2 regions of the Psychrobacillus sp. FSL H8-0487 genome follow, and region 2 is predicted to be linked to the other one. Evidence: riboswitches for the same ligand, from Rfam matches in the RefSeq annotation. Region 2 holds a riboswitch; the other holds the start of a gene.
What was found. Region 2 has a riboswitch for FMN ahead of ribE (riboflavin synthase). Riboswitches for the same ligand answer to the same signal wherever they lie in the genome.
Positions count from the first base shown of each region.

Region 1: linked by a shared signal. The riboswitch ahead of MHI47_RS07645 (ECF transporter S component) and the one ahead of ribE (riboflavin synthase) in region 2 are both predicted to bind FMN.

Region 1 is NZ_JBBOZA010000001.1:1,544,524-1,560,715, forward strand. It holds gene resB (cytochrome c biogenesis protein ResB) at 1-158, shown strand, start outside; gene ccsB (c-type cytochrome biogenesis protein CcsB) at 163-1,347, shown strand; gene MHI47_RS07625 (response regulator transcription factor) at 1,519-2,235, shown strand; gene MHI47_RS07630 (ATP-binding protein) at 2,228-4,012, shown strand; gene sigX (RNA polymerase sigma factor SigX) at 4,058-4,594, shown strand; gene MHI47_RS07640 (hypothetical protein) at 4,587-5,834, shown strand; FMN riboswitch at 6,098-6,230, shown strand; gene MHI47_RS07645 (ECF transporter S component) at 6,384-6,977, shown strand; gene MHI47_RS07650 (ferredoxin) at 7,710-7,958, opposite strand; gene MHI47_RS07655 (helix-turn-helix domain-containing protein) at 8,069-9,103, shown strand; gene MHI47_RS07660 (RecQ family ATP-dependent DNA helicase) at 9,096-10,511, shown strand; gene MHI47_RS07665 (LysM peptidoglycan-binding domain-containing protein) at 10,592-11,200, shown strand; gene MHI47_RS07670 (CBS domain-containing protein) at 11,275-11,907, shown strand; gene MHI47_RS07675 (metallophosphoesterase) at 11,979-12,746, shown strand; gene MHI47_RS07680 (YpdA family putative bacillithiol disulfide reductase) at 12,747-13,757, shown strand; gene MHI47_RS07685 (asparaginase) at 13,936-14,901, opposite strand; gene prsW (glutamic-type intramembrane protease PrsW) at 14,974-15,666, shown strand; gene sleB (spore cortex-lytic enzyme) at 15,710-16,192, shown strand, end outside.
Region 2 is NZ_JBBOZA010000001.1:1,341,065-1,357,256, forward strand. It holds gene MHI47_RS06380 (2-oxoacid:acceptor oxidoreductase subunit alpha) at 1-377, shown strand, start outside; gene MHI47_RS06385 (2-oxoacid:ferredoxin oxidoreductase subunit beta) at 364-1,230, shown strand; gene miaB (tRNA (N6-isopentenyl adenosine(37)-C2)-methylthiotransferase MiaB) at 1,568-3,115, shown strand; gene MHI47_RS06395 (RicAFT regulatory complex protein RicA family protein) at 3,115-3,552, shown strand; gene MHI47_RS06400 (TAXI family TRAP transporter solute-binding subunit) at 3,718-4,704, shown strand; gene MHI47_RS06405 (DUF1850 domain-containing protein) at 4,782-5,294, shown strand; gene MHI47_RS06410 (TRAP transporter permease) at 5,284-7,296, shown strand; gene MHI47_RS06415 (protein adenylyltransferase SelO) at 7,508-8,977, shown strand; gene MHI47_RS06420 (YitT family protein) at 9,146-10,030, shown strand; gene MHI47_RS06425 (hypothetical protein) at 10,091-10,315, opposite strand; gene MHI47_RS06430 (SDR family NAD(P)-dependent oxidoreductase) at 10,471-11,226, shown strand; gene MHI47_RS06435 (MarR family winged helix-turn-helix transcriptional regulator) at 11,241-11,684, shown strand; FMN riboswitch at 11,836-11,967, shown strand; FMN riboswitch at 12,138-12,269, shown strand; gene ribE (riboflavin synthase) at 12,410-13,045, shown strand; partial or broken gene ribB (3,4-dihydroxy-2-butanone-4-phosphate synthase) at 13,058-13,645, shown strand; gene ribH (6,7-dimethyl-8-ribityllumazine synthase) at 13,682-14,149, shown strand; gene MHI47_RS06455 (DUF3889 domain-containing protein) at 14,209-14,538, opposite strand; gene MHI47_RS06460 (SDR family NAD(P)-dependent oxidoreductase) at 14,695-15,480, shown strand; gene hpaB (4-hydroxyphenylacetate 3-monooxygenase, oxygenase component) at 15,585-16,192, shown strand, end outside.

The DNA of each region.
Region 1 (16,192 bases), 200 kb from region 2:
ATGGACAAACGGTTATTGCCGCGCATACAAACAAAAACTGGTTGAGTGTTAAGAGAGATTTGGACAAGGTTACAGATGTAGCTCATCTTCCAAAATATCTAGATCAGCAAGATATAGATTCTTTAGAAGAAAAAGTGGATAAAGTGGAAGGAGTTTAACATAATGGATATGGCATCCTTAAGTAGTACATTATTATTTATAGCTTTTGTAGCATATCTTATTGCTACGTTTTTATTTGGAGGAGCAGTAAAATCTTCAAATACTCAAACTACCAAGTCCTTTGATAGATGGGGCAAATTAGCGATTACCGTTACCATTTTAGGATTTATCGCTAATATTGGTTATTTTATCACTAGATGGATTGCTGCAGGACATGCTCCTGTAAGTAATCTATTTGAATTTACTACTGCATTTGGGATGATGGTTGTAGGAGCATTTATTCTTATATACTTTATATATAAAACACCTGCTCTAGGATTGTTTGCTTTACCAATTGCCGTGTTAATCATTGCATATGCAAGCATGTTCCCAACAGAAATTACACCTTTAATACCAGCTTTGAAAAGTTACTGGCTGACTATTCATGTAATTACTGCCGCAATGGGTGAGGCAATTTTAGCAATAAGTGCAGTAGCAGGATTTATATACTTGTTGAAAAATATTGACCTGACAAAAAAATCCAAAGAACGCTTTTGGATTGAGGCAGTTATGTATGTTTTAGTACTTGTTGTAGGATTTGTTGTTTCCACGCTGTCATTTTCACTTGCGGATTACAGTGCAGAGTACTCGTATATAAGTAAAGATGAAACAGAGCATAATATTGAGTATACAATGCCAGCGCTTTTTGGTATGAATGAGTCAGTAGCGATTACAGAAGGTGCATTAGATCCACTTATTGAGATGCCACCCCTAGTAAATGCTAAAAAATTAACTACTGTGGTATGGTCGATTCTAATCGGTTCTGTAATCTATTTATTACTTCGTTTAATATTACGTAAGCGTCTTGCAACTGTATTACAACCACTTACGAAAAAGTCTAATTCTCAATTGATGGATGAAATTGGTTATCGTTCCGTATTAATTGGGTTCCCTGTGTTTACACTTGGGGCCTTAATATTTGCTATGATATGGGCACATGAAGCGTGGTCGCGTTTCTGGGGCTGGGATCCAAAAGAAGTATGGGCTCTTATCACTTTCTTATTTTATGCAGTGTTCTTACATCTTCGCTTATCAAAAGGTTGGGAAGGTAAGAAGTCTGCCTGGATCGCTTTAATCGGATTCATCATAATTATGTTTAACTTGATTGCAGTAAATCTAATTTTAGCAGGATTACATTCTTACGCTTAAAAAAGTGTAAGCTTTTATAAATGCTAACTAGACAGAAACGAAACAGAATGTGTGTACTTGTGGAAAGCTCTTTACTCTTTATATAACAAGGGGGGAAGGGCTTTTCTTTCATTTTGGATACAGTAATTGTACAATGTAAAGTAGATGTTGATAGAAAGGTTTGATAAAACTATGTCTGAAACAATTAAACTTCTAGTAGTTGAGGATGAAGAACGTATTCGTCGTCTTTTGAAAATGTATTTAGAGCGAGAAGGTTACGAAGTAGAAGAAGCTGAAAATGGGGAAGTCGCATTAAAGTTAGCCTTAGAATATGATTATAATTGTATCCTTTTAGATATAATGATGCCTGAAAAAGATGGTATAGAAGTGATGACAGAACTACGTGTTCATAAAGAAACTCCTATTATATTATTGACAGCTAAAGGGGAAGAAGCTAATCGCGTAGAAGGTTTTGAACTAGGAGCAGACGATTATATAGTGAAACCGTTTAGCCCTAGAGAAGTAGTGTTACGAGTAAAAGCTTTGTTAAAACGTTCTACTGCATTTGCACCTTCACAAGGATCGTCTATTTCTAAAGAAATAGTAGTTTTTCCACACCTTACAATAGATCATGATGCTCATAGAGTAACTGCAGATGGTGTAGAGGTAGGTTTAACTCCTAAGGAATATGAATTACTTTACTTCTTAGCAAAAGCACCAGACAAAGTATTTGATCGCGAGCAATTATTAAAAGAAGTTTGGCATTATGATTTCTTCGGTGATTTAAGAACAGTTGACACTCACGTAAAACGGTTGCGTGAAAAGTTAAACAGAGTTTCCGAAAAGTCTGCTAAAATGATTGTAACTGTATGGGGTGTTGGGTATAAATTTGAGGTTATAAATGAATAGACTTTGGAATAGTGTTGTCGGGAAGCTATGGGGAACCATATTGCTTCTCGTCTTATTTGTGTTATTTATTGTAACCGTTTTATTACTTGAATTTTTAGGAGATTTCCATACAGAACAAGCAGAGGACACCCTTCGCAAAGAAGCAGTGACCATAGGGAAAATAGTTGAGCAACATGAAAATGTAGAAGATTCGTTTGAAATAATCCGAGATATATTAGGTACAGAAACGAATACATTAATTGTACGTAATTCTGAGTCCATTTTTTTGTCTATCCATGAGGGCCTCAACAAAGAGGTAGTACAGGAAAAGATATTGGATGATAAGGACTTATCTAAAATATATACATCTAATGAACCAATCGTCAAAAAAATGCTAATGCCCGCTATAAATAGTGAGGATCGGATGGAAGATTATATCATTTTAGCCGCACCTTTAGAATCCAATAAAAATATCCATGGTGCTGTTTTTATCTATCAAAGTTTAGAGGTTGTCAGTAAAACGACAAATAGTACTACGAAAATTGTTTTCTTATCTGGATTTATCGCCTTACTTTTAACTACGATGTTCACATTCTTTTTAACTTCACGAATTACATTACCACTAAGATCTATGAGAGAAGCTGCAATCCAGTTGGCGCAAGGTAATTTTGAAACAAAAGTTCCGTATCTTCAAAAAGATGAAATAGGGGAACTAGGAATCGCCTTTAACCAGATGGGTAAACAATTGAAGCATCATGTAGAAGTGATTAACCAAGAAAAGGAACAATTAGCAAGTATATTAACGTCTATGACGGATGCTGTTATTACTTTTGATACGAAATTTGAAGTTCAAGTTAAAAACCCTCAGGCAGATCTTCTATTCGATAAGTGGTATAAAAATTTGGAAGCAACAGAAGATTCTAAACTTCCTGCTGAGCTCCAGCACTTATTGGAATATGTGTTTGAAGTAAAAGAAGAGTTTGACGAAGAATTAGAGATTAAAGGATCCTATTTTGCAGCATCTATAAGCCTTTTATATTCAAGTGGAAATGTCGTGCGAGGAGCAGTAATCGTGCTTCGTGATATGACGGAACAACATCGTTTAGATAAAATGAGATCAGATTTTATCGCGAACGTTTCACATGAGTTAAGAACTCCTATTTCGATGCTTCATGGGTATTCAGAAGCAATAATCGATAATGTAGTGACCACGGAAGAAGACAAAAATGAAATGATGCGTATTATATATGATGAATCTAAGCGAATGGGAAGATTAGTAACCGAATTGTTAGATTTAGCACGCTTAGAGTCAGGATATCTTAGTATATATAAAGAGAACGTTCTAGTCGTTCCGACAATTGAAAGAATTACGCAAAAATTTGACCAGGCTGCTAAAGAAAAAGATATTGGCTTGTACTTTGAACATAACCTGACAGAGAACTTATCCATGCATCTAGATGAGGATCGTATGGAGCAAGTACTAACCAATTTAATCGATAATGCACTTAGACATACTCCAGAAAATGGTTCTGTTACCGTGCAATTGAGTATGACAGACGCACAGTTCGTTATAAAGGTTATCGACACAGGGTATGGGATTCCGAAAGAAGATCTTCCATATGTATTTGAACGTTTTTATAAAGCAGATAAAGCCAGAACAAGGGGAAAAAGTGGCACAGGCTTAGGATTGGCTATTGCTAAAAACATAGTAGAACGACATGATGGTGTGTTATCAGCGGAAAGCGAAATAGGGATAGGAACATCCTTTATCATTAAATTGCCAATAGAAACCGTGTAACAAATACTTACTTGAAACGACTAATTGATAGAACGGGGGGAGCATATGAATGACTCCGTTTTCCACCGCTTGTATGATACCTATCATCAAGATGTTTTTCAGTTTCTCATATATTTGGTGAAAAATAGACAAACTGCGGAAGACTTGGTCCAAGAAGTATATGTACGAGTACTCAGAGCTTATAGTAGCTTCGAGGGGAAAAGTTCAGAAAAAACATGGTTATTCTCAATAGCCAAAAACATAGCAATTGACCATTTTAGAAAACAAGCTGTCCGGAAAAAGAGATTATTTGACTCATTTGACTGGGAAACGATGCAACTTGCATCTTCAGATATGCTACCGGAAGATTTAGTGCAGCTCAATGATGAGATGAGAACATTATTAGTTGCGTTGGATGATTGTACGGGAGATCAGAAAATGGTTATTATAATGCGGTATTTCCAGGAGCTTTCGATTGCAGAAACATCGGAAATCTTAAATTGGTCCGAAGGGAAAGTGAAGACAACGCAACATCGTGCAATAAAAGCACTTCGTGAGCGATTATCTGATAAGCAAAAGGAGGCAGATGTTCATCATGAGTGAGAAAAAAGCAGAAGACCGTGAATTAGATGAACTATTAAAAAAGATGCCCAAGTTTACAGATAAGCGCTCAAAAGAAGAAATTTACCAGCAGCTTAAGTCAAAAATAGAAACGCAAGAGAAATTTGAGCAACGTAAACGAATACAGGTGTCTATGAACAAATGGCTACCATTTATCATTTCTGTAGCATCTGTATTATTATTAACCGTACTCGTCTCTTCCTATATAAATAACAATGAGAGTTCCACAGCTGATACTGTCGAAGAATCGACCACAGCAGACGATCAAATGAGAACTCTAGAAGTACCAGAGGAATCCTCTATGGATGCTAAGGAAGAAGAATCTGTTGGTATGACAACTATGTCTGAAAAGTTAGCTCCTAATGTAGAATTAGCCCCATTTGATAGGACTTTTACTTCTGTTTATGAGCAGGATTTAGGGGATGGAACGGTATTTCATTTTTCTCTATTGGAAAATGCGCTCACTGTACCAATCACGATTGTCATTCCTCAAGAGAAAATAGAAGCGGATTTTCCAAATATGGAACCTAGTAGCTTAGAATTATATAATCAGTATGCTTTGGAGATTGACGAAACTTCTCTTGGTTTCCAAGAATATCATCCTTACAAAGGCTACTTTATAGCAGAAGGTAAAATATTAAAACATTACTTACCAGCAGATCATGGTTACGATTCTGCACCTGGAACAGCTGTACCATACATCTCTTCAATCAATGAAGTCTTTACCGATTTTGATTCGTTCTTAAGAGTAAATGAAGATGGATCCCCAATCGAATGGGATCAAGTAGGTACTATAGATGAACCTTTGGTGTTAACTGGTACAGAGCAGAAGGTAAATTATTTTGCATATAAGGCTTTTAATCAGGTGACCTATTTAACACCAAACTTCAATAAAACTTTCAATACACTATTAGAAGCATTGCAGGGGATGAAAAATCCTGAAAATGAAATTTATACTTCTGTTATTCCGAATGATGTAACTTATTCAGTTAAGGAAGATAAGGGACTTGTTGTACATTTTGATGAGCCTTTAGATTTGGAATCACTAAATGCAAGTGAGGCATCCCGTTTGATAGAAGCTTTCTCGCTTACAGCTGCAAGCTTCAATCAAACTATCCGATTAGAGAATATCGTACAAGAAAAATGGAATGAAGTAGATTTTTCAAGTCCACTTCCAGTTCCAGTGGGTCCAAATGGTTTTACTATGCAAACAATTCAATAATAAAAAATGCCATTGCTTATTAACTTAAGCTTGGCATTTTTGTTTTAAGATATATGTGATAGCCCATACATTTGTGAAAATAGCCCATAAGGCTTCGAATACCGCCCATAAGCAATCCGATACAGCCCTTAAATTTTTATTATCGCTCATAACATAAATTTGCCTAGTATTCTCAGTTGCAAACAGGTCTGTTGCATATATTGTTTTAATTTGATAAAATGTTATTAATTCAAGATATATTCTTGGAGGACAACAAAATATTGATTCATCTTCGGGGCAGGGTGCAATTCCCGACCGGCGGTATTAGAAATTTATTTCTTCAGCCCGCGAACCTTAACAGGTTGATTTGGTTAAATTCCAAAGCCGACAGTATAGTCTGGATGGGAGAAGGTGAAGGTGCAGTCGTTTTTCGTATGCTTATACGGATACGCTTATTAAAGTGTACCTTGTTTCTCCCTTGAACTTCTATAAGTTCGAGGGATTTTTTAAGTATGCAAACGTTCTGAACCTTTCTTCTTGTGGAGTGAATCGCAAAAGGAGAGAGGATTTATGTTAAAAGGCAAAACGCGAATGCTTATTGCAGTCGCAATGCTGAGTAGTATTTCTTTTGTTTTAATGCTACTTGCATTTCCATTACCGGTTTTACCGGCTTATTTAAAGGTGGACTTTAGTGATATACCAGCATTAATCGCTGCAATCACAATGGGACCAGTTGCAGGAATTTTAGTCGCATTTTTAAAAAATGTGCTAGATTGGTTATTTGCAGGAAGTCCAACTGGTGTACCTGTTGGTCATATGGCTAACTTTGTAACTAGTATCTTGTTTATCACACCTGTGTATTTGATTTATCGCAAAGTTACTTCGTCCAAAGGCATTATGGCAGGACTCGGAGCAGGTACAGTCTCTATGGCTATTGGGATGAGTGTACTAAATTATTATGTATTTTTACCAATGTACGCTTATTTCTTAAATTTCCCTATGGAAACAGGCACTGCTTTGTTTAATACGATCATTTTTGGTATATTACCATTTAATCTTATTAAAGGTATATTAGTAACGATCGTGATGATTGTTTTATTCAAACGAATGAAGCCATTGCTTGATAAAGTAACTAGTTCATATATGAAACCTAATACAAACTAACAAAAAGTTGTTTCTCCACTAGGAGGAACAACTTTTTTTAAAAAGAAAATATACTTGGTTCATGGAGCTGAAAAGAAAGAATGATAATACTGATTTTCGCTTCAGGTGTACGCTTTCCGCGGGCTTGGCTTCAGCCTCCTCGTTCGCTGCGCTTCTGCGGGGTCTTCAGCTCAAGCTACCCGCTGGAGTCGCCGCCTTGCGCTACAATCGAATAAACGAGTAGTACCCAACAAGAAGATTTAACATAGCTTATCGCTTAAGTCACAAGAGTGTTAAAATCTTAGAAATGGAAAAGTTATTTGTATTCACTTTTGAATTAAATGTTATTTTTATCCATTGATAGATGAAGAAGGTAGATTTCTCGTACATTAGTGGAAATAAAGAGAAATAGTAAGTGTTGCCAAAATAAAAAAGCAAACGAGTGAACGAAATTGCATCTTCGGGCTCGCACGATGTGGGTCAGGCAGTCGTTGCGACAGGATGTCGCGTACTTAGACTGTCATCCATCACCTCTAAGAATAAGAAAGTATCTTATCTCTAGTTATCTAAAAACGCCCTTACCTGTTTCTAAATGTTGTAGAAGGGTGAGACAGTCAAACGATAGTAATAAGTCTGTCCAAAGCCATGCGAAAACAATTGAAACGGATATTGACCGACCTAGCGTCTATTTGTCTGATATTATTAGAATGAAAAATGGTGATTATGACAAAGTCACAACCACCATTCCATATACTATTCGTATTTCAGTGCGTCGCCTTCGAATGATTCATCTGCGACTTTAATAGAATCAGTAGGACAGCCTTCAAAAGCGTCTTCCATATCTTCCATTAGTTCTTCTGGAACTTCTGTTGTACCCATGTTATTATCTAGAATAACGAAGGCAATACCTTCATCATCATAGTCATAAATATCTGGGGCAGCGGCTCCACATGCTCCGCACGCTATACATGTATCTTTATCTACAATTGTATATTTTGCCATTATTATATTCTCTCCTTTATAACTACTAACACGAATATGCTATCGTATTCATTCTAAAGATGTTTTCCCTATATTTCAACCAAAATACTTCAGAAAAGAGAGGTATTCCTATGCATTTTCATCAAATATTACTATTTATTATACATAAGTTATCCGGACAACGTTCTGAGAATGCTCCTTATTATTTATTAAAAGGTAAAAAATCAGGACAAACTATTCAAGATGTGACATATTTTCAACTTCATGCTTTTTTCTCTATTCTCCCACAATTATCGAAGGAAGACTATGATATTGGAATTAATGAGTTGCATAACCTTGATCTAATTCAGGTAGAGGAATCACTCGTCTATATTACAGAAAAAGGAATAGCTACAGTAGGGGAAGGTAAAGAGTTTCTATTCAATGGCTGGGAATACAGAGGGAGGGAACAATTATTTTGGAAAAGATTGGACTTAGTGATCCAAACTTTGTCCCAGTTCCAAGCAAAAGAGAAAAAATTTGTGCCAAACCAAAAGGATATGGCTATTCAGAATTTCGTCAAGGACTTCCTCATCCAACATAACTTTCGTGAATTTAACTTGAGTAATGATCTAAAGCAAGAGATATTCCGATTGCTTGAAAGTCCTTTGTTAAATGATTTACACAGGACATTATTTGTTTATCGACTTAGTGGATATAAAAAAACTGGTTTGACTTGGGAACAATTGTCTCGTTACTATGATTTAACTGATATGAACGCAAAGATAAATTTCTTAGAGTGCTTACATAATATATTGGACAATATTGATATAAATACTAGTCCTTTGTTGTTTTCTTTAGCAAAAGGTATTCATCTAGACACTCCTCTCACAGATTCTGCTTTTAAAACGAATAGCCTTTTTGAAAAAGGGTATACAATGGAGGAAATAGCTAGAATAAGAAAGTTAAAGATTAACACAATAGAAGATCATGTAATTGAAATAGTTTCATCCGATAAAAATTTCTCTGTTTCGGCATTTATATCGAGTGAGCAAGTTGAAAAGATTCTTCATTTATCCAAAGAGTTACATACGAAAAAGCTTACTGTGATAAAAAATAGAATACCCGAACTAACTTATTTTCAAGTACGTTTAGCACTAACAAAGGGAGAACAAATTCATGGATAAATTAAATGAAATTCTTCAGAAAAGATTTGGCCATGCTACTTTTCGTGCTGGTCAACAAGAAATAATTGAACAAATAATAGAAAAAAAAGATGTTATCGCAATACTTCCTACAGGAATGGGGAAATCACTTCTCTACCAACTACCTGCTTATCTGATGGAAGGTACTGTGGTTATTGTGTCACCTCTTTTGTCCCTTATGCAAGATCAAGTGGAACAATTGAAAATACTTGGAGAAAAAAGAGTTATTGCTATTAATTCCTTTTTATCTTTGCAGGAGAAGGAGATGGCTATTCGTCGATTAGCTGACTATAAATTCATATTTACTTCTCCCGAAATGCTGCAAAATGAACAATTTAACCTAGCACTTCGAAAACTTTCTATTGCTTATGTAGTGGCGGATGAAGCACATTGTATCTCACAATGGGGCTTTGATTTTAGACCAGATTATTTAAGGATTTCCACTTGGCTCCAATCAATTGGTTCAGTGAACGTTCTAGCCTTAACAGCTACTGCGACAGCCGAAGTGGTGGATGATATTAAAAAAACTCTACAAATGAATGCACCATTTGAATATATTCATTCACTTGATCGACCGGCTATAGCCTATGAAATGATAGAGGTAGATAACCAACAACAAAAAATGAAGTGGATACTAGGCAGAGTCACCTCCACAGAGGGGCCAGGAATAATTTATACACAGTCTCGTAAAAAGACAGAGACATATGCAGCAGCACTGCGAGAACAAGGAATTTCAGTTGGATTTTATCATGCTAAAATGGAACAAAGTGATAGAATATTAATCCAGCAGCAATTTCAGCAAGAGCAACTAGAGTGGATCTGTGCGACAAATGCATTTGGAATGGGTATACACAAAGATAATATAAGACAAATTATTCATGATCATATTCCAACTTCGATTGCGGGGTACATGCAAGAGGTTGGAAGGGCTGCGAGAGATGGAAAACAAGCAATCGCTTCTCTTTTGTATACTCCAACGGATGTGGAGCAAACTTTTTACGTTACGATGCAAGACTTCCCTGAGGAACAAGACATTCAAATTGCTTACCAATCTTCTTATTCTGAAGTCGAACAAGCAGAAACAACGACCCGAATTCTTACTTACTGGAAAGAACGTTTAAACGAACATGAAACAATTGAATTATTTAAGGATATAAAACAAAAGAAGTGGCAGGATATACAAAAATTTTATACCATGATACGAAATGATATATGTATAAGACAACAACTACTTCATTATTTTGACCAAAGATTGATAGAGAAACCGTACTATTGTTGTTCCAAATGTAAGATGGAAGCTGCGAATATTTTACAAAAACGAACAGAGGAAAAGAATAGTCAAGAAGAATTAAATTGGAAAAAAAGGTTAAATATCCTCCTTCCTACATAATACATTTGATAAGTTTACTTTTTCTACAATATTCGTCATAATAGAAGTAGAAATGATGGCAGAAATGGAGTTTGAGTAAAATGAACCAAGATGATTACCAAAAAAAAATCGACGAACATCGACAATCCATAGGACAAGATGACGATTCTAATAACATGAGAAGAAGTAGAAGTTTAAATAAGAAACCCAAGAAGAAATCTAAGAACCTATTAATTCCTACCGTATTTTGTGTTTTCATATTAATACCAGTTAGTATATTTATCTATGTTCAATTTTTCTATCAAGCCGATCCAAACAAGGCGGAAGTAGTGAAAAATGATGCGATACATGTTGAAACACAATCAATTAATAACGGAACAAAAAAAGATGAAACAAAAGAAGAAGTGACTCCAACAGAACCTGTTACTCCTGAAACAACGGAGCAGCAAGCTGAAAAGCCTGCAGAAGTAGTCAAAGAGGAGCCAAAAAAGGTAGTTGTGGAAGAGCCTAAGAAAGAACCAGCGGCGGTGGAGAAAACGGAACCTACCGAAGTTGCTAGTTCTAGAACGCATATCGTAAAGGAAAATGAAACACTATATCGGATAGCGGTCAATTATTATAAGGATGGAAATGCTGTCGAAAAGATAAAGTCTGCTAATGGCCTGTCTTCAAATGAAATTTCAGTTGGTCAAAAGTTAGTACTACCTTAAACATAGAGAAAGAAGGATATTTCTTTTAAATGTTGAATATATAAAGTATATCCTAAGTTGGAAGAGGTGCTAAAATGTTTGTAAAAAGTGTTATGATCCCAAAAGAAAAATGTGTAACAGTTCAAGTAGATACAATAGTCTCATCGGCTCTTCGTCTACTTGAAGAAAAAGAAATGGATGCTTTACCTATTTTAGATAATGGGAAATATGTTGGTATGTTCAACAAATATCTTTTATATAAAGCTCATTTTTATAGTAAATTGGATAAAGAAGCTTTCATGGAGCAAACGAAAGTTACGGATATTATGACAAACGAAGATGTTTTTGTTGGTTACGAGGATGTTTTCGAAAACGCAATGATTAAGCTTCATGATTTCCCAGTCCTTGCTGTTGTTGAGGAAGGGAAGTTCCTTGGATTAGTTACACGCTATGATGCAGTAGAACAGTTTAAAAGTGCATTTGGTATGAATAGTAAAGGAACGCGTATTACATTCACCTCGGTGGAATCAGAAGGACGGATTCAAAAAATGACAGATGTCCTTCATAAATACCATGCCTCTGTTATTTCAATCGTAACTTTTGATGAGACCGATAAATTATTCAGACGCATTGTATTAAAGATTGAAAATGATTCAAAAATGGATCGAATTTTAGCTGATTTAGAAAAGTCAGGTTTCCGTGTACTACACATTGATAAAGAAGAGTAGAATGATCAATTGCACAAGTGCAGGGCAGGGGAATTTCCCTGTCCTTTTCCATGTTGTTTGGGGGTATAGAATTGGTTGTATGGATTATTAGTGTTTTGTTGTCTATCGTAATTTTGCTTTTCTTATATATGTTATTTTTAGCTTTTCAAACTAACGTTCATACCCATTCTTTGTATATCAATGAGTGGACAAAAGATATTCAATTTCGTGTCTTTTTCATATCAGATATTCACCGAAGAAAAATAAGTGATAAGCTAATTCAAAGCCTCATCGGTAAAGTAGATATAGTTGTAATAGGTGGAGATTTGACAGAAAGAGGCGTTCCTTTAAAAAGAACAAATGAAAATATTAAGCAGCTTGCTAAGCTTGGAAATACTTGTTACGTATTTGGGAATAATGACAGAGAAGTTGGTGCGCAGAACTTAAGTGATATCTTAGAAGCACATGCTGTTTATATATTGGAAAATCGGTCTGTTGAGTTTGAAAAAGATAAATTTTCCTTACGCATTGTTGGGATTAACGATGGTTTCGAAGGGAATGTAAAAATGTATGAAGCTTTCAAGGATGTTAAAGAATCTGATGTCATCGTTTTTGTCACCCATGCTCCAGCCTATTTCAATAATGCTAAAAAAATAAGTAAGCCACATCTTCTTTTAGCTGGTCATCTTCATGGCGGCCAAATACGCTTTGGACCATTTGGAATTTATGAAAAAGGAAGCTACAGAGAAAAAGAAAATAGTGCTGAACTCATTAGCAATGGTTATGGCACAACGGCAGTTCCACTTCGACTTGGAGCGAAATCTGAATGCCATCTCATTACCATTAGTGGAAGACATTAAGTGAATAAAAGAAAGGAAGTTTTTTGGGTGTATCAACAAGTAGATGTATTAATAGTAGGGGGAGGTCCTTGTGGGTTATCAGCTGCTATTTCTACACAAAATATTGGACTAAAAACCATCGTAATTGAAAAGGGAAATGTTGTAGAGGCTATTTATAATTATCCTACACATCAGACCTTTTTTAGCACAAGTGAGAAATTATCAATAGGTGATGTACCATTCATAGTAGAAGAGAGAAAACCAAAACGAAATCAAGCTTTGGTTTACTACCGAGAAGTAGCAAAACTTAAAAACATTGATGTTCATAAATACGAACAAGTTCTAAAAGTAGAGAAACAAGAAAATAATTTTTTAGTATATACATCTAAAGAAACTTATTTGGCAACGTATGTAGTCATAGCAACTGGCTATTATGATCATCCAAATTATATGAACATACCAGGCGAGGAATTAGCAAAAGTTCGTCATTATTTCAAAGAGGGGCATCCCTACTTTGGGTTAGATATATTAGTAATAGGTGGGAAAAATTCTGCGATAGATGCAGCCTTAGAACTGAACAAAGCAGGAGCCAATGTTACAGTAGCATATAGAGGAAATGAGTATTCACCAAGTATAAAACCTTGGGTACTTCCAGAGTTTGATGGTCTTGTAAGAAATAAGGAAGTACAAATGCACTTTAATACAGAAGTAATAGAAGTAGGGGCATCTGAGGTAACGCTAAAGGGTAGTCAAACAGGCGAGTTTCAAATACCGAATGACTTTGTATTTGCAATGACTGGGTATCATCCTGATCATGCATTTATAAGGGAAATGGGTGTGGATATTGACGAAGCTACAGGTAGACCATCCTTTGATGCAGAAACAATGGAAACAAATGTAGAAGGAATTTTCATAGCAGGTGTTATTGCGGCAGGGAATAACGCAAATGAAATTTTCATTGAAAATGGACGATTCCATGGGGATCAGATTGCAAACGAAATTAAAAGAAAAAATAATAATCAAACTGACTAACCCAAAAATCATCCATCCGCAAGTATCAGTACATTAAGAGCGAGTATTCAGCAATTGAACGTAAGTAAAAGACGTCTCTCTCCAAGTCCCTATAAACACTATTAACCAACATAAAAAAGTAGCATGACGTAAACTCAGTTACGTCAGCTACTCTTTTTTTATCTTCCTAAAACACAACTCAAAAAATATACTCAATCGCTTTTAGCGGATCAGGATGGTTCAGTGCAATTAGTAAAGCAAGGCGAGCTTTTTGTCCATTTAATCCTTGCGCAAAAATCACACCTGCATCTTTAAGACCTTTTCCGCCACCTTTATAACCATACACATCTTGCGCAATTCCATTAAAGCATCTGGAAACTAATACAATCGGAATCCCTTTATTTAATGTTTCTTCTATCACAGAGACAAGGCGAGGGGGTACATTTCCTTGCCCTAAACCTTCCAATACTATTCCATCATATCCAAGATCAATCGATGCTTGTAGCAAGTCTGGCTCCATTCCTGCATACACTTTAAACAATGCAACTTTTTTTTCGATATGCTCAATTGGAAAAACAAGACGATGATTGGGAGAATGGTGAAAATGTACTATTGATTTAGATATAAATCCTATTGGGCCATATTGCGGACTCTGAAAAGTACTAACATTGCTAGCGTGAGTCTTCGTCACATTTTCTGCAGTATGTATTTCATCGTTTAATACCACTAGTACACCTTTCATTTTTGCATCATCCGAAGAAGCCACTTGTATCGCTGATAACAAGTTATATAGCCCGTCAGCTCCTATCTCATTGGATGAACGCATGGCACCTGTAAGGACAATAGGAATGTCCGTATCTACTGTGAGATCCAAAAAGTAGGCAGTCTCTTCTAATGTATCTGTACCATGTGTAATAACAACCCCATCAATATTGTCCGATAAAATATATTGGTCAATAAGCTGTTTTAGCTCCATCATCTCGATAGGTGTTATATGAGGAGAAGGGAGATTAAAAGCATCTATTTCCACAATATTAGCTAATGATCTAAGTTTTTCTGCCTCGATTAAAAGCGGATTTTGATCTGCTGGTACAACAGCTCCTGTTTCTGCATGTACTTGCATGGATATCGTACCACCTGTGTGAATTAATAAAATAGTTTTCATAGTGAGTAAGTACCTCCCAAAATTTGCGTATTTAAGGTATAATAGTAATAATGAAATGGAAGGAGTAAGTTTATGTTTATACTACTTTCCGTTGCAATAGCCCCTGCTTTAGCACTGTTAAGCTATTTTTACTTGCGAAAAGAAATTTCTGCAGAACCCTCCAGATTATTGTTACATACATTTATATATGGCGCCATATTAACGTTTCCAATTTTATTTATTCAACATGTTCTTCAAGAGGAACAGATCTTTTCTTCTCTATTTATCCATCAAGCTATTGTAACGAGTGCACTAGAAGAGTTTTTTAAATGGCTAGTTCTAATTGTCGCTATCTACAAACATGTGGAATTCGATGATCCCTATGATGGCATATTATATGGTGCTAGCGTAGCACTAGGTTTTGCGACTGTGGAAAATATACTATATTTATTGAACTTTGGTATGGATGAAGCTATCTTACGTGCAATTCTACCTGTTTCCAGTCATGCGCTATTTGGTGTTTTAATGGGATATTATATCGGTAGAGCGAAATTTACTACTTTAACTAAATCTCGTTATGAAATATTGTTTGCATTAATAGCACCGCTATTCTTACATACTATTTATAATAGTATATTAAGTATTACAGGACTAGAGCTTTTATTGATGGTACCATTCATGTTGTTTTTGTGGTTGTTTAGTTTATCCAAAGTTAAAAAAGCTCATGTTCTATCTCGTAGAAAAAGATATGCAAATCATGAATATTACGTTGAAGAAAAAGTCTAGCAAATGCTAGACTTTTTTTGTATAATTTGGCGCATCTTACTCCATGCTAAGAAAAAAGGAGAGATGTCGTTTGAAACAACTAAAGTACATCCTGATTAGTTTACTATTTTGTACATTCAGTTATTCGTTTATCAGTGAGCAACCAACTACCCAGGCTTTTTCTGCTCAGACATTAGAACGAGGTGCCTATGGAGACGACGTTATTGAACTCCAGGCAAGATTACAGTATATCGGATTTTATAAGAGTGACATAGATGGCAAGTTTGGTTATAGTACCTACTGGGCATTAAGGAATTTCCAGGAAAAATACGGTCTGCCGATAGATGGACTGTTAGGACAAGACACTAAGAAAAAACTAGTAGGTGTTTCGGATTACGATAAAAAATTTGTACACGATCAAATAAATAAAGGAAATAGTTTTACTTATTACGGTGGGATTGATCTAGATAAACAAGTAAAAAACAAAAAAGAAGAAAGTACAAATATGCAATTGCCACCACAATATTCGGAAAAAGATTTGAAATTG
Region 2 (16,192 bases):
ATATTAACTTCAAAGAGCCTGTATATGTAAACGCACCATATGAAGAGGCTGATATACTATTTGTTGGTTTCAACTCTACTAGAGGTGTGTTGGAAGAATTACAACAAACACTTATTGAAAGTGATGTTAAAGTAAATCATGCGCATATTCGCTTAATCCACCCATTCCCAGTGACGGAAATGCAATCACTAGTTGCGAAAGCAAAAAAAGTGGTAGTAGTGGAAAACAATGCAACTGGACAATTAGCAAATATCATCAAAATGAATGTCGGTGGTCATGATAAATTGGTGAGTGTCACAAAATATGATGGCACACCATTTTTACCATTACAGCTTGCAAAACAAGTAAAGGAGTTGCTAACAGATGGTAACATTTAAAGATTTTCGTAATAACGTAAAACCTAACTGGTGTCCAGGATGTGGTGACTTCTCAGTGCAGGCAGCGATTCAACGTGCTGCTGCAAATGTTGGCATTCAACCACATGATTTAGCTGTAATTTCTGGTATCGGTTGTTCTGGACGTATTTCTGGATATATTCACTCATACGGTTTTCATGGCATTCATGGGCGTGCACTACCAATAGCTCAGGGCCTAAAAATGGCAAACAAAGATTTACACGTTATCGCTTCTGGTGGAGATGGAGATGGCTTTGCAATAGGTATGGGTCATACCATTCACTCGATACGTCGTAATGTAGATATAACTTATGTTGTTATGGATAACCAAATCTACGGATTAACAAAAGGGCAAACGTCTCCACGTTCAGCAGAGGGCTTTAAAACGAAGTCAACTCCTGGTGGAGCAATTGAACCATCCGTGCAGCCATTAGAACTAGCTCTTACATCCGGAGCAACATTTGTAGCGCAAGGATTTTCTTCTGATATTAAAGAGCTAACTGCTATTATTGAGGCGGGCATTAATCACAAAGGCTTCTCGTTTATAAATGTATTTAGCCCATGTGTAACATACAATAAAGTAAATACGTATGACTGGTTTAAAGAGCATTTAACTAAGCTTTCTGCTGTAGAAGGATATGACTCTACAAACAGAGATGAAGCTATGAAATTAGTAATGGAAACAAAAGGTCTTGTAACAGGTATCATATATCAAGACGAAAATGCACCATCATACCAAGAACAAGTTCCTGGGTATGCGCCAACACCACTTGTCGATCAAAATTTGAAGATGAGTGAACAGGAATTCAATGCTTTAATTCAAGACTTTATGTAATGGTTTCAGGGCTCATGAATGTCAAAAGTTCATGAGCTTTTTTTCTGCGAACGAAAGCCCATTAAAAATGGATTATGGCCTATAACAAGCCTATAGCCCATAAAAACTAAGCAAGTCCATAAATGATAGAGTATAGCCCATAAATATTCTCATCTAGCCCTCTAGCATGAAGATATAGCCCATAACCTCTCCCAACTAATCCCGATAAACTAAGTATATGCACTTAATTTGTCTAATTAGGCAATTTTAAGCTGAAAGCCTTGTGGCAATACATAACTATTCAGTATAATAGTAGGGATATTCGTACTTTTCACGAATGAAGGAAAGGAGAGTTCTTATGAACGAGGAATCACGTTTACAAAGTACTCAAGTGAAGGAAGCTAGCTCTTTGAATAAAAAATCCGATAAGGATTATAGTAAATATTTTCAAGCAGTCTATACTCCACCATCATTAAAAGATGCGAAAAAACGTGGCAAAGAAGAAATAGAGTACCATAACGACTTTGCTATTGCAGAACAATTTAAAGATATGGGTCAAAACAGAAAATTTTATATACGCACATACGGTTGTCAAATGAATGAACATGATACAGAAGTAATGGCAGGTATTTTCATGCAACTAGGTTATGAACCTACGGATACTGTAGATGATGCCAATGTGGTTTTACTTAATACTTGTGCAATTCGTGAAAACGCTGAAAATAAAGTATTTGGTGAGCTTGGTCACTTTAAGCATTTAAAACAAAAAAATCCTGATGTCCTAATTGGTGTATGCGGATGTATGTCCCAAGAAGAATCAGTTGTAAAAAAAATATTAAAAACTTACAATCAAGTAGATATGATTTTTGGAACACATAATATTCACCGTCTTCCTGAAATATTAAACGAAGCATACCTTTCAAAAGAAATGGTTGTAGAGGTTTGGTCTAAAGAAGGAGACGTTATAGAAAATCTGCCGCGAGTACGTAAAGGTTCTATTAAAGCCTGGGTCAACATTATGTACGGCTGCGATAAATTCTGTACATATTGTATCGTTCCATATACACGTGGAAAAGAGCGTAGTCGTCGTCCGGAAGATATTATTCAAGAAATTAGACATCTTGCTGCGCAAGGATACAAAGAAGTAACATTGCTTGGTCAAAATGTTAATGCTTACGGAAAAGACTTTGAAGATTTGAATTATCGATTTGGTGATTTAATGGATGATCTTCGGAAAATTGACGTAGCACGTATTCGTTTCATGACTAGTCATCCTAGAGACTTCGATGATCATTTGATCGAAGTGCTTGCCAAGGGAGGAAATTTAGTCGACCACATTCATTTACCTGTTCAATCTGGGTCTTCGGATATTCTTAAAATAATGGCTCGTAAGTACACAAGAGAGCACTACTTAGAGCTAGTTAGAAAGATAAAAGCAGCTATACCGAACGTCTCATTGACAACGGATATAATTGTTGGCTTTCCAAATGAAACAGAGGAACAATTTGAAGAAACAATGTCTTTGTATAAAGAAGTAGGATTCGAAATAGCATACACGTACATTTACTCTCCTCGAGAAGGTACACCAGCTGCAAAAATGGTAGATAACGTACCGATGGAAGTGAAAAAACAACGACTTCAGCGATTAAATAAGCTGGTGAATGATATGTCTGCGGAGGCTATGAAAAAGCATGATGGACAAATTGTGGAAGTTTTAGTCGAAGGTGAAAGTAAGAATAATCCTGACGTACTTGCAGGTTATACGAGCAAAAGTAAACTAGTAAATTTTGTAGGACCAAAAGATATCATTGGGACATTAGTTAAGGTTAAAATAGTAGAAGCAAAAACATGGTCACTTACTGGGGAACTAGTAAATGAAATAATCGAGCAAAAGGTGGGAGTATAATGTCTACAACTAAATATACAAGAGAAGATATTATTGAAAAAGCAAAAGAAATAGCAACAATGATTGCAAATACGGAGGAAGTTGAATTCTTCAAACGTGCAGAAGAACAAATTAATGAGAATACTAAGGTACGTGAAAAAATAGCAAGTCTAAAAAGCTTACAAAAACAAGCAGTTAACTTTCAACATTTAGGGAAAGAAAAAGCACTTAGCCTAATAGAAGGAAAAATTGCTGCTATCGAAGAAGAAATCGATGGACTACCAATTGTACAAGAATTTAAACAATCCCAAGGTGATGTAAATAGCCTTCTACAATTAGTAGCTAATTCCATTTCTAACAATGTAACCAATCAAATTATTGAAGCAACTGAAGGTGATTTACTTAGAGGCGAAACTGGTTCAAAAGTAAAAAACACAACATATGATGGTTGCTCATAAGTAGAGCTTAAAATAGAGCATGCATGTAATCCTAACACGATTATATGCATGCTTTTTTCAATGCTTCTAAAACCTGAAAATACTAAATAGGTTGACAATTAAATAAACTTATATGTTAATATTAATAAGTGCAAGGGGATTTTATATAAAAAGGGAGGAAATGGAATGAAAAGAAGGCAATTAAAGTTGTTGAGCATACTAAGTATTTTAGTTTTAATGATACTTGCAGCCTGTGGTTCTACAGATGAGGATTCTTCTGATAGTGATTCAGGTAAAACTAAAGAGGATATTAAATTTTTAAGTATGCTAACTGGTGGAACGCAAGGAACCTACTATCCGTTAGGTGGAACTTTTGCGGATCTAATCACTACGGAAACAGGTGTTAAAACTACTGCGGAGGTATCTCAAGCATCAGCAGCTAATATGACAGCATTACAAGAAGGCGAAGGAAATATCGCTTTCGTTCAAACGGATATTGCTTACTATGGTACTGAAGGAATAATGATGTTTGAAGGTAAGAAAACAGATGCTGTTTCTGCACTAGGTGCGTTATATCCTGAAACAGTTCAATTAGTAACATTAGCGGATTCTGGAATTACTTCTTTTGAAGATCTTAAGGGGAAAAAGGTTTCTGTTGGAGCTCCAGGATCAGGTACTTATGCAAATGCAGAGCAATTGCTTGAGATCCATGGTTTGTCAATGGAGGATATTGAAGCGCAAAGTTTAGATTTCGGTGAGTCAACAGATGGTATTCAGTCTGGACAAATTGATGCTGCATTTATTACGGCTGGTTATCCAACTGGTGCTGTAGAAGCGCTAAATGCTACAAACAAAGTTTCGATTATTTCAGTGAGCGATGAAAAAGCAGATGCATTAATCGAGAAATATCCATATTATGCGAAGGATACAATCCCAGCTGGTACTTATGGTATTAAGGGAGAAACACCTACAGTTTCAGTACTTGCAATGCTAGCAGTAAACAAAGATCTTTCTGAAGACTTAGTATATAAAATAACAAAAGCGATATATGGAAATACAGATAAAATTAGTCATGCAAAAGGTGAATTCATCAAAGCCGAAACAGCTCTAGATGGTATAGGAATTGAAGTTCATCCCGGAGCAAAAAAATACTTCGATGAAGTCAATAAATAATTATAAAGTAAGAAGGGGCTCTGTTGCGAATTGCTTCGAGTCCCTTTTTGTTAAAAAAAGTGAGGATTAATCACTTTATGAAAAAAATAATTTGGCCATTTTTGATTATTTTCTTTTTAACTTTATTTTGTTTTATCCCTATTTTCTCAGCTTTTACTTTTACAGAAACTAGGACCGAGCACCCAAGTATTCATTTTATCCCATTAGAAAAAAAGGATCACTTTCAAATTATATTTACACATACTATTCACCTGACTGATGTGATAGAGAATTATAGAGTATTAGAATCAAATGAAATTAAATTGGCTTCTATGCAATATAGTGATGTGGCGATTGGCATGCCTGGTTATGCAGAGGAAGGCCAGACATTGAGTTATGAAAATGGTGTTTACACGCTTAAATACGATAAAGCGGTATTAAAGGATTTTATTTTACATATTGGAGATGTGGACAATAAATTAGATTTTCATTACAACGAGAAAAGTTTCGATTTAAAAGAAGAGTTAGATCGAGGCAAGTCTTATGAATTTAAAGTAAAAAAAATATCACTCTTTGAAAAAGTGAAAGGAGTCGAATTAAATGAAAGATAAGAACCAACAACCATTACAAGACGATCAGTTTGAAGAGCTATCTTTGGAAGAACAGCAAGAAATATTAGAAAAGTACGATCTAGAGTCGAACACTCGGACATTAGGTGGAGTGCTAAAATATATTATCTATTTTGGATTAATGGCATTCTCTTTATTTCAACTTTATACAGCCATATATGGTCAATTTCCCGCTCAAATACAACGAACAGTCCATTTAGGTTTCGGTCTAGTTTTTATCTTTTTACTTTTTCCAGCACGTAGAAAATTTTCGAAGACAAAAATACCATGGTATGATTTCATACTAACAGCTGGTGCTTTGTTAATTGGAACTTATTGGACGATAAATTATACTCGTTTAGTACAAAGTTTAGGTTCATTGGAGAGTATGGACTTCATTGTTGGATTACTAGCAGTATTGCTTGTATTAGAGGCTTCTAGAAGAGCGGTTGGTTTGCCTATTACTATAATTGCTGCAATCTTTTTAGTGTACGCATACCTAGGACCTTATTTCCCAGCATTTATGGCTCATAGGGGTCAAAGTGTCGATAATATTGTGAATTTAATGTTCTACACAACTGATGGTATTTTAGGAACACCTCTTGCTGTTTCATCTACTTATATTTTTGCCTTTTTGCTTTTCGGAGCATTTTTAGTGAAAACCGGAGTAGGACAATATTTTAATGATTTGTCTGTTGCAGTGGCTGGAAAGTTAGTTGGAGGTCCTGCAAAGGTTGCTATTTTTTCATCTGCTTTACAGGGTACTATTTCGGGAAGTTCGGTAGCAAATGTTGTTACTTCTGGTGCCTACACAATTCCAATGATGAAATCGCTTGGGTATAAGAAGGAGTTTGCTGGTGCAGTTGAAGCATCGTCTTCTACTGGTGGACAGTTGATGCCACCAATTATGGGTGCAGCCGCATTCTTAATGGTTGAATTTATAGGACGTGGAGTAACGTACTGGGATATTGCAAAAGCAGCGGCAATTCCAGCTCTATTATATTTTACAGGAATATGGATTATGACCCATTTTGAAGCGAAGCGTTTAGGTTTAAAAGGATTAACAGATGATCAAATGCCAGATCGGAAGGAAATCTTTAAAAAGATTTATTTAATTTTACCTATTTTCCTAATCATTATTTTAATGATGGTAGGCGTTCCTGTTATTCATTCAGCGTTATATGGGATTTTAGCTTGTATTGCAGTAGGGTTTATCAACAAAGATACTAAACTTGGTATCAAGGAAATTTTAGATGCTTTAGTGGATGGGGCAAGAACAGCTTTAGCGGTTGTTGCAGCTACTGCGTGTGCAGGAATTATCGTCGGAGTAGTAGTAAAAACTGGATTAGGCTTAAGTCTAGCTACAAGTTTGGTTAAATTAGCTGGTGGAAGTATCTTATTAACATTATTCTTTGTTATGATAGCTTCTCTAATTTTAGGGATGGGTGCACCAACTACAGCAAACTATGTAATTACATCTACAATTGCAGCACCAGCGATTATTACTTTGTTAGCGCCTGATGTTGCACAAAGTGCAGTTCCAATTGTTGTTCTATTATCTGCACATTTCTTTGTTTTCTATTTTGGAATAATAGCAGATATTACACCTCCTGTTGCACTCGCCGCCTTTGCCGCTTCAGGGATATCTGGTGGAGATCCTATAAAGACCGGTTTAGAGGCTTCGAAATTAGCAATTGCAGCCTTTATAATTCCATACATGGTGGTCTTTTCTCCAACATTGTTAATGATTGATACCACTTTGTGGGAAATTATCTGGGTCACATTTACTGCAATAATAGGGATGATTTCTATTGGCGCAGGAATGATAGGGTATTGGTATAGAAAGGTTAATTGGTTGGAAAGAATTTTGGCAGTAGGAGCAGGATTACTATTGATCTACCCAGAGAGCATGTCGGATATAATAGGGCTTGTATTATTTGGGGTACTATTTGCAATTCAATTATATACTCGGGAAAAGGAAGACACGAAAATTATAGCAGTATAAACATAAAAAATACGAACCATAATGGTTCGTATTTTTATGTTTTCTTCAAATCGAGAGATACTTGTTTAAATATTAGGGAATGCCTATTATAGGGCATTCTCTTTTAATAGGCAAAAGAGAGCCAAGGGAAGCGTATCTGTAGCGTGTAAGGGTATAATAATGAATAATAAGTAACTAGTATTGCTTTTTTAACTCAAGAAAGGAAGATTCGATGAAGGAAGAGAATTTAAATATAGGATGGAACTTGGAAAATACGTATACCGAACTTCCAGAATTACTGCATACAGCTATAAATGTAAACCCTGTTAGTAATCCTAAACTGGTTATATTAAACGATACGGTGGCAACATCTCTTGGGCTAAATTCGAAAGAGCTAGAAAGTACTCATGGTGTTGAGGTACTTGCTGGTAATAAGGTGATTGAGGGCGGTATACCTTTAGCTCAGGCTTATGCTGGTCATCAATTTGGAAATTTTACCATGTTAGGTGATGGAAGAGCACTGTTGCTTGGTGAACAAATAACTCCGTCGGGGGAGCTAGTAGACGTACAATTGAAAGGCTCTGGTAGAACACCATATTCTCGTGGGGGAGACGGACGAGCGGGCCTCGGGCCGATGTTACGTGAATATATTATTAGTGAATCGATGCATGCTCTAGGAATTCCAACAACCAGAAGCTTATCAGTAGTTACAACCGGAGAGAGTATTATGCGAGAAACTGTTCAACCGGGTGCAGTGATGACACGTATTGCTGCAAGTCATTTACGTGTAGGTACTTTTCAATTCGCTGCAAAATGGGGCACATTCGAAGATCTTAAAGCTTTAGCGGATTATGCAATAGAAAGACATTACCCAATTTTATTGGCTAATGAAAATCGCTATCTTGCATTCCTTAAAGAAGTGATTGAACGCCAAGCGGCATTGATAGCAAAATGGCAACTTGTCGGTTTTATACATGGAGTGATGAACACAGATAATATGACAATAAGCGGAGAGACAATCGATTATGGACCTTGTGCTTTTATGGATATATATAATCCGAAAACAGTATTTAGTTCCATTGATAGACAAGGTCGTTATGCTTATGAAAATCAGCCAAATATAGCCGCATGGAACTTAGCGAGATTGGCAGAAAGTTTATTGCCTCTTATTCACGAAGATCTGGATGAAGCTGTGCAGCAAGCGCAAGAAGCGATGGTGGCCTACCCTGTAACTTATGAAAATTATTGGTTAACAGGAATGGGGAATAAGCTAGGGATTTTTAATATAGAAAAAGAGGATATTTCCCTAATCGAAAACCTTCTTGAACTTATGGAAAAATACGAAGTAGATTATACAAATACATTCCGATTATTGACTCTTGATAAAGTGGAAGAAACTGAATTATTCGGTAAAAATGGATTTGAACAATGGTATGAAAAATGGAAAACTAGACTTGAAAATCAACAGGTGTCAGAAGAATTTATAAAGCAACTAATGCAGAAAAGTAATCCAGTAGTTATTCCGAGAAATCATCGAGTAGAAGAAGCGCTTGATGCAGCAGTGAATAATGAGGACTATAGTGTATTAAACAATTTGCTAAGTGTAATTTCACATCCTTATGATTACAAGGCAGACTATATGGATTATACTACTCTTCCTCCTGATACTTCAGGACCGTACAAAACGTTTTGCGGTACCTAATGCTAGGGAAAGAAAAGTCTGTGAACCTTAAAAGTTTACGGGCTTTTCTCACTTACAGGAGAGGATAAATATCAAAAACTGAAAAGTATTACGTTATGCAGATTTAATCTTGTAACTCAGTCTTTTTTTCTTTAAAATTAATAGTAATCATATTTGTTTAATCTTTTTATGAATAAGGGAGTTTTAGAAATTATGCAGAAAAATAAAGTAGCGGATAAAGTCCGTAGAATAATTTTAATCGTAATAGGAGCAGCTATAGCTGGTTATGCACTGGAAGCAGTGTTAATACCAAACTCAGTTATTGACGGCGGCGTAACAGGTGTTAGTATCATGGGAACATATTTGTTTAATATACCACTTGGACTTTTACTCTTTATATTAAATATACCGTTTGTATATATTGGTTATAAACAAGTGGGGAAAACCTTTGCAATAATGAGTATTATTGGTATAGCATCCCTATCTATTTCAACAGTTTTAATGCATCAAATTGAGCCGATTCTGAGTGCAAAAGATCCACTATTAGTAGTAATATCTGGAGGGGTAATGCTAGGTATTGGTATTGGTGTGGTATTACGTAACGGTGGTGCACTTGATGGTGCAGAAGTTTTAGCGGTTCTAGTATCTCGAAAAGTACCATTTTCAGTAGGAGATATAATCTTATTTATTAATGCGTTTATTTTTCTAGGTGCTGGTTTTATATATGGTTTAGAAGGAGCACTCTATTCAGCTACTACTTATTACATAGCTAAAATAGTTATTGATGTTATTCAAGTTGGACTTGAAAGTTCCAAATCAGTTCGAATAGTTAGTAAAGAATCCGAGGAAATTGGGTCTGCCATACAGGATCGTTTAGGTCGTGGTGTAACGTACTCCAGTGGTCGCGGAGGTTTCTCCAATGAAACTATGGATATTGTTACATGTGTAATCACTCGCATGGAAGAAAACAAGTTAATAACAATTATTAAAGAATTGGATCCTGGTGCTTTTATTGTGATCACAGATGTGGCAGAAGTAAGAGGCGGTACGTTCAAAAAACGAGATATTCACTAAAATATAAATACCCGTTAGATGAGTATATACGCTCATTTAACGGGTATTATTGTTTTAAAGTTATTTTCGTTTCTTCTTCCCGAGATCTTTTACAGAAGTTTTGCTTTTATCTACCACTTTTTCAAATTCTACCTGAACCTGAATACCATTTTCTTCTGTTTCCTGTACATTAATTACTTTACCTTTTCTACCTTTGATTTTAAGATCATCATCGATGGAAGGGATATCTCTTAATACTTGAGTTAAAATAACCATATTTTTCTCCATAAAATGAACTGCAAACATTTCCATTTCCCCTTACTTTATAATTTAGAATCTATGTATTTTATGATTATTTAAAAGTTATAGAACTTTAAAATAGATAAACCATATTAGTTTATTGTTAAATTGTTTAGTGTTAAACTAAATTGGAAATCATTAGAGAAAAAGGAGTGTTAAAGATGAGTAAACTTCAAGATAAAGTTGTAATCATTACTGGTGGTGCTGGTGGAATTGGATTTGGGATGGCAAAAGCAATGGCTAAAGAAGGAGCAATCGTTGCAATTGTAGATGTGAATGAGGAGACAGGTAAAGCAAGTGAGAAATTGTTACAAGAAATTTCCCCAAGATCAATGTTTTTAAAAGCAGATCTTATGGATCGCGAAAACTTACCAAACATCATTAAAACAATAGTTGATAACTATGGTAAGTTGGATGTACTTGTAAATAATGCACATGCATCAAAACAATTAACGATTGAGAATATTACACAAGCGGATCTTGATCTATCATTTGGGACTGGATTCTATCCAACATTCTTTTTAATGCAGGCTGCACTGCCTTACTTAAAAGAAACAAAAGGAAATATTATTAACTTTGCTTCAGGGGCAGGATTGGCTGGTCATGAAACTCAAGGAGCATATGCTGCTGCTAAAGAAGCAATTCGTGGGATATCACGTGTAGCTGCAAACGAATGGGGTCGTTTTGGTATTAATGTGAATATTATCAGTCCAGTTGCTAACTCAGAGGGAGTACAAGCATGGGCAAAAGCTCAACCTGAATATTATGAAGCAGTACTAAGTAAAATACCGATGGGTCGTTTCGGTGAAGTAGAAGAGGATATTGGACGTGTAGCAGTATTTTTAGCTAGTGAGGATTCAAGATATATTACAGGTCAAACGATGATGGTTGATGGTGGATCCATCATGTTGCGTTAATAGAAGGATTTAGTATGGAGAAAACAAATTTATTTAAATTGATTCACGCAACTGAAATAATCTCAAACGAAAATATAGTTAAATTCTCTTCTAAATTTGAATTTCCAGTAGGAATATCTGCAATTTTGGTACTAGCTCAATTACGTGCAAATGGTCCGGTAATGCAAAGTGATTTAGCAGAGACCTTAGGGTATACAAAAGGAGCAATCACAAATATTTCTAGCAAGCTCGTGAAGTTCGAATTAGCGGAACGACTGTATAGTGAAGAAGATCGCCGGACGATCCATCTTCAGATTACAGAAAAAGGGCGATCTGCTTTAATGGAAGCACAAAAGATTGGCGAAGAAATATTTGTGGAGTTATTTGAAGAGTTGACTGTGGAAGAGTTAGATCAGTATTTATATATACAGCAAAAAATATTAAACAGTATGAAAAATAAAAGATTGTCATCATTATGAACTAATTATTTTTTTAGAGAAAAGTTGCTAAGACCCTCAACACAAGAGGTTCTTAGCTTTTTATGTTTTTCAAAATCCTTTTGTATCATGTAAAAGTACTCAACTCCTTGCAATTAAGATATGAAATTGTTATGCTAATAACAATTTTATAACATTCCTTCGGGGTCGGGTGAAATTCCCAATCGACAGTAAGAGAGAAATCTCAAAGCCTGTGAGCCGTAAAACGCATGATTTGGTGAGAATCCAAAGCCGACAGTTAAAGTCTGGATGGGAGAAGGAGAAAGTCGCCTATTTGGAGGTTTTTTAGTTATGCTAAAAAAGGAACAAAAGGCTTATTAAAGTATGACTTCTCTCGCATCCATAAATTTGGGTGCGTTTTTTAATGTCTAGCTATAGCGTTTGTCGGGACATGATACCGCGAGCATAGGCACTTCTACTTTTTAAAATTGAATAACTATCCTTCGGGGTCGGGTGAAATTCCCAATCGACAGTAAGAGAGAAATCTCAAAGCCTGTGAGCCGTAAAACGCATGATTTGGTGGAAATCCAAAGCCGACAGTTATAGTCTGGATGGGAGAAGGAGTAGTTCAATGCTTTTTGAGAGAAAAACACAAAAGGCTTATTTGAATCTACCTAATTTCCCTCCGACACTTAAGTGTACGGAGGTTTTTGTTTGAAGTAGGCTTTAGATTCCATCTAAAAGTACTTACTAATAAGGAGGATACGATGTTTACAGGAATTGTTGAAGAGCTTGGCACCATTAAGAACGTACAAACATCTGCTAGCAGTATGCAACTTATTATCCGAGCAAAACGAATTTTAGAGGACATCAAATTAGGTGATAGTATTGCAGTGAATGGTGTCTGTTTAACAGTAATCGCATTTTCAAGATTTGAATTTACAGTGGACGTTATGCCAGAGACGTTTTATGCAACTACAACAAAATTATTAAATAGCAGTTCAGTTGTCAATTTAGAAAGAGCATTAGAGGCAAACGGTCGATTCGGTGGACATTTCGTTACAGGACATGTGGATGGTGTGGGTACCATATTGAAAAAGCGCCATGCAGCAAATGCAGTGTATATCGATATTATAGTATCAGAAGAAGCAAGTCACTTTTGTATTCCAAAGGGGTCTATAACGATTGATGGAACAAGTTTAACTATTTTTGATATAAATAAGTCGACAGTAACAGTTTCATTAATTCCCCACACAAATAAGGAAACAGTTCTAGGCATGAAAAAAGCGGGTGAACTCGTTAATATCGAAGGTGACATGCTAGGGAAGTACGTGCATCAATTTAGTACAAAGAAAAATGAATCGACTATCACCCAGGACTTTTTACAGCAGAACGGTTTTTAAGGAGAAATTAGCATGCTAAATACGATAGAAGAAGCAATTACAGATTTAACACAAGGAAAGCTTATTATTTTAGTAGATGATGAAAACCGCGAAAATGAAGGGGATTTCCTTTGCTTAGCAGAATTTGCAACACCAGAAAACATCAATTTCATGGCGAAGTATGGTCGAGGATTGATTTGTATGCCTATTCATGAAGAAATCGCAGAGGTATTGCAATTACATCCGATGGTTTCTAATAATACAGATTCTCATCAAACTGCATTTACTGTGTCGATTGATCATGAAAACACTTCAACGGGCATAAGTGCATTTGATCGATCAGAGACGATGTTACAAGTCATTAAGCCACAAGCAAAGGCACAACAGTTTAAACGACCAGGACATGTCTTTCCGCTAATCGCAAAGCCAGGTGGTGTACTGGAAAGACGAGGTCATACGGAAGCTGCAGTTGACCTTGCCATGCTTTGTGCATCAGCTAAATCAGGTGTAATTTGCGAAATAATGAACGATGATGGTTCAATGGCACGCTTACCAGATTTACTGGAACTTGCCAAACAATATCAATTAAAGATTGTCACAATCGAAGAACTATCAAGGTACTTAATAAATATTAAAGCTAGCTAAGGAGAGAATAAGATGGTAAAAACAATCGAAGCAAATTTAATCGGAACAGATTTGAAAGTAGGTATTGTTGTCGGACGTTTTAATGATTTCATCAATGCAAAACTAGTTGACGGTGCAATAGATGGGTTAAAACGTCATGGTGTCGTTGAAGAAAGTATTGAAGTTGCTTGGGTTCCTGGTGTATTTGAAGTACCATTTATTGCAAAAAAAATGGCGGATTCCCAAAAATACGATGCAATCATTGGTCTTGGTACAGTAATCAGAGGTTCAACGACACACTATGATTATGTTTGCAACGAAGCAGCAAAAGGAATTGCACAAGTAGGTTTACAAACTGGAGTACCAGTTATTTTTGGTATCGTTACTACAGAATCTATAGAACAAGCTATTGAACGGGCAGGTACAAAGGTCGGAAACAAAGGATACGATGCAGCCGTCTCTGCAATTGAGATGGCCAATCTGTTAAAGGTTATGGCGTGATAAAATTGGTTTACTTAAATTTAGAAATGACTTAGAAACAATAGAAAAAGTATAAACAATTAATCCGAAACTTCATGGATTTGAACATGGATCAATTCATTAGTATCAGTAATATATTCAATTTTAACAGAGACTCCAAATTCTTTGTCACTCTCTTTTAACCTTAGACGGAACTTTTCAATGGTCGAATTTTCTTTCGGTTCACTTCCTTCATAAAGATAGTCAATTATACTTGCATGGGGAAATTTGGATTGAGTTTCTTTTACAGCAACTTGTCCCCATTTAGCATAGGCAGGGGTTTCCTGATGAGTAGGAGCGGTTGTAGGTATATATGTTGTTAATGTCTGCATAGAAGCTATAATGGTAAGTTCGATAACTAGTTTTTGCATAATTCATCACTTCTCCTTTCCTTTAGAATGTGTCATTCAAAAGAAATCATTCTATCGTTATTTTGATTCCTAATGAGGAGAGCAATAATTCTGACAAAATATAAAATTGTAATATAATGAAAGAAGAACATGATTTGAATTAGAGGGGGCAACATAATGGAATTAGGATTAGCTGGAAAAGTAGCAATCGTTACGGGCTCAAGTAAAGGGATAGGTTTACAAACAGCTTTACAATTAGTGCAAGAAGGAGCTAAGGTAACTCTTTGTGCTCGAGGAGAAGAACAATTAAAAGAGGCTGCGGCATTTATTAAAAGTGAAACAGGGGCACAAGTACTTATTGTTCCTGCGGATATTACCAAAGAAGAAGCATGCAAAGAAATTATTCAAAAAACAGTAGATCATTATGGACGTATTGATATTTTAGTTAATAATGCTGGTACTTCTTCTGCAAACCCTTTTGAATCAGTAGAAACAGATTTGTGGCAAACAGATTTAGATTTAAAATTATTTGGAGCTATAAATACGTCAAAAGCTGTAATACCCTATATGAGAAAAGCGGGCGGAGGAGCAATTGTAAACGTAACAGCAGTATTAGGAAAAACACCTCCTGCTAGTTCGCTGCCAACAACTGTTAGTCGAGCAGCTGGAATGGCATTGACTAAAGCGATGAGCAAAGATTTGGGAAAAGATAATATTCGAGTTAATACAGTATGTATTGGTCTTATTAGAAGTCATCAAATCGAATTGAAGTGGAAAAAAGAAGCTCCAGAACTTACTTGGGAAGAATATTCTAAAAATGTAGTTGGTCCAACGATTCCACTTCAGAGAATTGGTGAAACTTTAGAAGCAGCAAATGTCATTACTTTTTTAGTGTCAGATGCCGCGTCTTATGTAACGGGAACATCTGTTAATATTGATGGTGGATCTGGTGGGACGCTTTAAATAAAAAAAGAACCCGAATGTAAACTCCTTTAGGATCCGTCACACCTCAGCTTCTGTAGAATAATATAGTGCTATGAACAACCTAATACAGTAGGGGTGAGCGTATGCCGGCTATAACGGGGAGACAGTATATTGAACGGATTGATGAGCTAAAAACGGATATTTGGATTGAGGGGAAACGTGTAACAGGTAACATTTCGGAGCATCCTGCGTTTAAAGGAATTATTAAGAGTCAGGCTGCATTATATGAACTTCAGCATCATCAAGACTTAAAGGATATTTTAACGTATCTATCTCCAACAACTAAAAATAGGGTTGGTATTTCATATTTACAGCCAAAGACGAAGGAAGATTTAGTAACAAGACGCACAATGATTCAGCAATGGGCTAGGAGTAACAACGGGTTAATGGGGAGAAGTCCAGATTATATGAACACAGTTTTAATGGCTCTAGCTTCATCTGTGCACCTTTTGCAGGATCAAAAAAACTGTTTCCCGGAAAACCTACAATCATTTTATGAATACGCAAGAGAAAAAGATATTTCTATGACTCATACATTTATAGAGCCACAAGTAAATCGGACTCAATTGTATATAGAACGTTCGAAAGAGCCAATTGCTGCAAAAATTGTAGATAAAAACGAGCATGGAATTATTATAAAAGGGGCTCGACTTCTTGCGACACAAGGTGGAATAACGGATGAGCTTTTAGT